Bosea vaviloviae: one gene and its partner. The protein of the gene in region 1 interacts with the protein of each later gene in a pairwise test. Links are inferred from orthologs where the notes say so. Each region holds a gene or a part of one and is shown on either strand. Other genes may lie near its edges.

Region 1 (3,313 bases):
ACCCGCGCTGACCAAGGACGGTACCCGGATCGCCGTGATGGTCAATGTCGCCGGCCTTGCCGATGTCGCTGCGTTGCCGCCGGAGGCATGCGACGGAATCGGCCTGACCCGCACGGAGTTTCTCGTCGAGCAGAGCCTCCGGGACGAGACCGCCCAGTTCGGGGCTTATGCCGGCCTGCTGCGCTGGGCGGCGGGCCGACCCGTGACGATCCGCACGCTCGACGCCGGCGGCGACAAGCCTATTGCCGGTTACACGCTTGCTGGCGAAGCCAATCCCTTCCTGGGGCTGCGCGGCATCAGGCTGTCGCTGCGTCATCCCGAGATCTTCCGCGTGCAGCTGCGCGCCCTGGCGCGCGCGGCCGCCATCGGTCCGCTCAAGATCATGCTGCCGATGGTGACGACGGCACACGAGCTGGAGCAGACGCGAGCGCTGCTCGACGCGGTGCTGGTGGATCTTGCCGCCGAAGGCATGCCGCATGCCATGCCGGCACTTGGCATCATGGTCGAGGTTCCGGCAGCCGCGATGGCGGTCGCGCGCTTCGACGCGGCCTTCTATTCGATCGGCTCGAATGATCTGACGCAATACGCCACCGCCGCTGCGCGCGACGGGCTGGAGGTCGCGAGCTATGCCGACGTCCTGCATCCGGGCGTGCTTGCGATGATCGCCCATGTTGCGCGCCATGGCGCTAAGACTGGCCGCGAGGTCAGCCTGTGTGGCGATGCTGGCGGCGAGCCGCGCGCCATCGCAGCGCTGCTGCGCGCCGGCATCCGCACCGTATCGGTCTCTCCCGGCCTGCTGGCGCTCGCCAAGGACGCCATCCGCGGCGTCGATCTCTCCGCACCGGACGAAGCCGCATGACCAGTCCCGAGGCCGCCCCGACCGAGCCATCGCCGCTGGCCGCCTATAAGGCGATCCTGCGCGCGGTGATCGAGAACCGTCCGTCCGGGACGAGGCAGCGGCTGGCGGAGGCCCTGGGCAAGAACCGCAGCTTCATTTCGCAGATCATCAGCCCCGCCTATGCCACACCGGTGCCGGTGCAGCATCTGGAGACGATCTTCCACCTCTGCCACTTCGCGCCGTCGGAACGGCAGGCTTTCCTGAATGCCTATCGCGCCGCCCATCCTGGGCGCCTGGAGGTGGTCGATGCCACGCGGCCGATGCGCCGGCTGGTGGTCGAGCTGCCGGATTTCGGCAGCCCCGACCTGAATGCGCGGGCCGACCATATCGTGCTGGGGGTCGCGCGCGGGCTGGTGTCGCTGATCCCGGCCGCCGCCGAAGACGAAGCCGATACGCAGGGAGGAGCCCCATGAAGAAGCTGATCAATGCGGTCGACAGCATCCTGTCGGAAAGCCTCCAGGGCCTGGAGGCGATCCATGGCGACATCCTGGCGCTGGGCGATGGCGGCGCCTTCGTTCGCCGCAAAGCGCTGACACCGGGCAAGGTCGCGCTGATCTCGGGCGGCGGCTCCGGCCACGAACCCCTGCATGCGGGCTTCGTCGGGGTCGGCATGCTCGACGCAGCCTGTCCAGGCCAGGTCTTCACCTCGCCGACGCCCGACCAGATGCTCGCCGCGGTGAACGCCGTCGGCACGGCTGCCGGCTCGCTCTTCATCGTCAAGAACTATGAGGGCGACGTGATGAATTTCGAGATGGCGGCCGAGATGGCCGCGACTCCGGTGGCGACGATCATCACCGATGACGACGTTGCCGTTCCCAAATCGACCTGGTCGACCGGCCGGCGCGGCGTTGCCGGCACGCTGATCGTCGAGAAGATGGTCGGCGCGGCCGCCGAGCAGGGCCGCGAGCTCGGCGCGCTGAAGTCCCTGGGCGAGGAGGTCAACCGGCGCACCCGCTCGATGGGCGTGGCGCTCAGCTCCTGCACCGTGCCTGCGGCAGGAAAGCCGACCTTCACCCTCGCTGAGGACGAGATGGAAATGGGCGTCGGCATCCATGGCGAGCCGGGCCGCAGACGCGTGAAACTCGCATCCGCCGACGCCATCGCAGAGGAGATGATGGGCGCGATCCTCGACGACCTGTCGGTGACGAGCGGCACGCCTTGCCTGCTGCTGGTCAACGGCTTCGGCGGCACGCCCGCCATGGAGCTCTATCTGATGGCCCATGCTGCCAAACGCGTGATGGCAGGGCGGGGTCTCGCCCTCGCGCGCGGGCTGGTGGGATCCTATGTCACCTCGCTCGACATGGCGGGGTGTTCGTTGACGGTCACGGCGTTGGACGACAGCTTGACCGCGCTCTGGGACGCGCCGGTCCATACGGCTGCGCTGCGATGGGGCTAAGCCCCCGCAACCTTTGAATGTCAGCTATCGGCGCGGGGGCCAATGTCGGGTCGCGGTGTTTCGCAGGCTTTCAGGCAAGTCTGCTTTCAGGCAAGTCTTCGCGCGAGCAGGACGTCATGGCGTACGCTGACCGATGGGCGGATCGGGCGTGGGGCTCGCGGTCATTGCGGCTCCTGGCGCGCTACGATGGCCCACGTCTCTGAGCCCAGTCCGTCAGCTAACTCCATTTTAGGCGTTTGGGGCCGGCTACCGAGCCATCTTGTATAAGCGACTCGTATTCCAGAGGTTAAGTCGCTAGTTTAGCAGATGTGAGGTTGCGTAGCGATGAGGTGGTGTCATGCCGAACGCCGACGCCGTGATGATCTCGTCTTATGAAGAGCGGAAGGCTGCTGTGCTGCGAGCTGCACAGCTGATCTCATCATCGAGGGCTTCTGATGGTGAGCGGGAATTCGAGATGCTGACCGAGGCTATCGCGGACTTCGATATCCGTCAGGAAGCTCTCGGCTTCATTGAGCTCCCGCCGGCTTTCATGCGGTTCCTGTCCAGTGGGCATCAGGGTCGGGTTTCGAGCAGCCGTCGCTGAGACGAAAAGGGCCGTTCGGCAGGCAGCGCGCTAGGCTCCCTGGAAGAGATCGCCATGCAGATCTCGGTGCCGGTCATGCTTGGAGCACCGGGCGGATCGTCTAACCCAAACAGAGGCAAATCGGTCCTCTGAACCTGTCTGCTGGACGAGAAGCGGGCTCTCCGCCTCGCAATCTTCAGCCCATCGACAGCACCTGCGCGGATGTGATCTTGGGCCGCAAACCGGCGCTGGAGAGGGCATGCGCATATCGGTTGGAATGACGCTCGCGCTGGGGCGTATTGCTCAACATTTCACCGATATTTGCCTAAATAACTGCCCCATTCTGCCCTGCATTCTGAAAAATCGTCGAATTTGAAACCGTTGCGTTCGCCCCAGGTTTGGCATGGATCTTGTTAGGCTTTGGTATTCCGCTGCAATGAGGCAGCGCCACCTCTGA
Region 2 (3,227 bases), 1.1 Mb from region 1 along the record:
CTCGTGGCCAAAAGCCTCGCCGGCCATGCGGGCCGCCCGTTCGAGCCCCACGACCCTGATGTTTGGCACAGACTGACGCAACGTCACGATAACCTCCCCTATCCGGAACCCTATCGCCTTGCGGCAATCCGCAGAGCCCCGGTAACCATTTAATGATCCTCGTCCCGGTGTGGTTAACGCAGGCTGAATAGGTCCGGTTCCAGGCTCATTTACCGAGTCTCGTGACGGCTGCGCGACACTCTGTCCACAGCGCCACAGCCTATGATGCGCCCTGTCGCATTTTTCCTCAAACCATTTGCGCCTATAGGCAGTGTCGCAGCGCGGTTTGCGTCCGCCTGCGCTATCATTCGCAGTTGCGAATCAGGGAATCGACCACGACCATGACGGAGAACGGCGATCTTTTCGGCGGGGATGGCGACCGGCAGCCACCGGCGCAGCCAAAGCCGGAGCCGCGCGCCATGGCTTCCGCACCAGCCAATCCCGCCAATCCCGCAAAGCCCTCTCCGGCCTCGGCGCCGCCACGCAACGGCACCTTGTCCGAAGCCGGCTATGACGCCTCCGCGATCGAGGTGCTCGAAGGGCTGGAGCCTGTGCGGCGCCGGCCCGGCATGTATATCGGCGGCACGGATGAGCGCGCCCTGCACCACCTCTTCGCCGAGGTGATCGACAATGCCATGGACGAAGCCGTGGCGGGACACGCCAGCTTCATCGATGTCGAGGTGCTGGAAGACGGCTCGATCGCCGTGACCGACAACGGCCGCGGCATTCCCGTCGACCCGCATCCGAAATTCCCGGGCAAATCGGCGCTCGAAGTCATCATGACGACGCTGCATGCCGGCGGAAAATTCGACTCCAAGGCCTATGAGACCTCCGGCGGCCTGCACGGCGTCGGCGTCTCCGTGGTCAATGCGCTGTCCGACCGGCTCGAGGTCGAGGTCGCGCGCGGCAAGACACTCTATCGCCAGCACTTCTCGCGCGGCTTGCCGCAGGGTCCATTGGAGACGATCGGCCCGGTCGCCAACCGGCGCGGCACGCGCGTGCGCTTCCACCCCGATGCGCAGATCTTTGGCGAGGGCGCGCATTTCGTACCCGCGCGCCTGTTCCGCATGGCCCGCTCGAAGGCCTATCTCTTCGGCGGCGTCGAGATCCGCTGGCGCTGCGCGCCCTCGCTGTTGCAGCCGGAAGGCGATGTCGCGGCAGAAGCCGTCTTTCGCTTCCCCGGCGGCTTGCGCGACTATCTCGGCCGCGAGATCGAGGGCAAGGACCTCGTCGCCGAGCCGATCTTCTCCGGCAAGATCACCAAAGATGGCGGCCATGGCTCGCTCGAATGGGCGATCGCCTGGCTCGCAACCGGCGAGGACGGCTTCTCCTCCTCCTATTGCAACACGATCCCGACGCCCGAGGGCGGCACGCATGAGCAGGGCCTGCGCGTCGCGTTGCTGCGCGGTCTGCGCGACCATGCCGAGCGCATCGGCCAGTCCAAGCGCATGGCCCAGGTCACCTCCGACGACGTGATGGCGACCTGCGCCGCCATGCTTTCGGTCTTCATTCGGGAGCCGGAGTTCCAGGGCCAGACCAAGGACAAGCTGGCGACGCTGGAGGCTGCCCGCATCGTCGAGAACGCGGTGCGCGACGCCTTCGACCATTGGCTCGCCGCCGCGCCGCAGCAGGCCTTGCGCCTGCTCGACTGGTCGGTCGATCGTGCCGAGGAGCGCCTTCGCCGTCGTCTCGAAAAGGAAGTCTCGCGCAAGACCGCGACCCGCAAGCTGCGCCTGCCCGGCAAGCTTGCGGATTGTTCGAACGCGGGTGCTGCCGGCTCAGAGCTCTTCATTGTCGAGGGCGATTCCGCCGGCGGCTCGGCCAAGCAGGCGCGCAACCGTGCGACGCAGGCCATTCTGCCGTTGCGAGGCAAGATCCTGAACGTCGCCAATGCCACGCGCGACAAGCTCAATGCCAATCAGCAGCTCGCCGATCTGATCCTCGCTCTGGGCTGCGGCATCGGCCTCCAGTTCCGCGAGGATGATCTGCGCTATGAGAAGGTCATCGTGATGACCGACGCCGATGTCGACGGCGCCCATATCGCCTCGCTGCTGGTGACCTTCTTCTGGCGGCAGATGCCGCGCCTGATCGAAAAGGGCCATCTCTATCTCGCCGTGCCACCGCTTTATCGGCTCCAGCATGGCGGCAAGTCGGTCTATGCCCGCAACGACGCCCATAAGGACGAACTGATCGAAAGCATCTTCAAGGGCAGGAAGCCCGAGATCAGCCGGTTCAAGGGCCTGGGCGAAATGATGCCGGCCCAGCTCAAGGAAACCACCATGGACCCGGCCAAGCGCATCCTGCTCAAGGTCATGGTCGAGCACGAGGCCCGCGACGAGACCTCGGAAACGGTCGAGCGCTTGATGGGCAACAAGCCGGAGGCCCGCTTCATCTTCATCCAGGAGCGCGCGGCCTTCGCCGGCGAGCTGATCGACCTGTGAGGCGTCTGGCCTGGCAAGCGTGGCCAGGCCATTGGCACCCCGTCGTTTTTGGAGGCCTGCCCGTCACGGCTACAGGGCTGCCAAGACGGATCGGAGCCGGCACCCTGCCGGCATGTCGAACAAGCCCTCCCGCGATCCCCGTCACGTCTTCGCGAGCCATGTCGCTCGCTCCCCGCAAGCCTGGCCAGTGACCGCATGGGGCAGCCTCCTTCCTCTCAAACTCGACGCCACGGCGATCTGGTTTCCCCCGGCTGGGACGACATCGGAATCTTCCACACCATCGCCACGAGCGGGGCGCTGGCCGTGGCGGCGGCGCAGCTCGGACTGAGCGAAGCGACGGTCGCCCGGAGGCTGAAGGCTTTCGAGGCAAGGCTCGGGCTGCAACTGTTCCGGCGCGCGGCCAATCGCCTGATCCTGACCGAGCTCGGCCAGGCCCTGGCGCAGGATGCAAGCGAGGTCGCCGCCACCGCCGAGCGTTTCGCCAGCCGGGCGCGGGCAGCACGCGCCTCGGATAACGCGCCGGTCAGGGTCACAGCCACGACCTCGATCAGCCTGTTCCTGACCATGCATGCGACGACGATTTCCGCCGCTGCTGGAGGGATCGAAATCGTCATCATCAGCACCCGCGACAAGCTCGACCTCGCGCGCGGCGATGCCGACATCGCGTTGCGCATGAGCAATGTGCCGGAACAGCAAGGCTATTTTGCCCAGAAAATCGGGTGGCTCGTGCAGGCGCTCTACGTCCGG

Evidence for each region.
Region 2: the proteins of dhaK (region 1) and parE interact in binary tests that used the Escherichia coli proteins (3 or more experiments, as listed by UniProt). The link is inferred for Bosea vaviloviae from one-to-one orthologs.

The regions. Positions count from the first base shown.
Region 1 is NZ_CP017147.1:3,115,442-3,118,754, forward strand. What follows is about bases 302-3,300. They hold dhaK (dihydroxyacetone kinase subunit DhaK), read left to right. Parts: upstream 302-1,307; coding sequence 1,308-2,294; downstream 2,295-3,300. Other genes in these bases: BHK69_RS14325 (putative PEP-binding protein), read left to right, coding at 302-859; BHK69_RS14330 (hypothetical protein), read left to right, coding at 856-1,311; BHK69_RS14340 (hypothetical protein), read left to right, coding at 2,632-2,877. Also shown: more of BHK69_RS14325, read left to right, coding at 1-301. UniProt on the Escherichia coli protein: Dihydroxyacetone binding subunit of the dihydroxyacetone kinase, which is responsible for the phosphoenolpyruvate (PEP)-dependent phosphorylation of dihydroxyacetone via a phosphoryl group transfer from DhaL-ATP.
Region 2 is NZ_CP017147.1:4,242,614-4,245,840, reverse strand. What follows is about bases 18-2,930. They hold parE (DNA topoisomerase IV subunit B), read left to right. Parts: upstream 18-380; coding sequence 381-2,480; downstream 2,481-2,930. Other genes in these bases: BHK69_RS19390 (LysR family transcriptional regulator), read left to right, coding at 2,676-2,930; BHK69_RS32235 (hypothetical protein), read right to left, coding at 18-87. In the rest of the region: more of BHK69_RS32235, read right to left, coding at 1-17; more of BHK69_RS19390, read left to right, coding at 2,931-3,227. UniProt on the Escherichia coli protein: Topoisomerase IV is essential for chromosome segregation; it is the principal protein responsible for decatenating newly replicated chromosomes. It relaxes supercoiled DNA.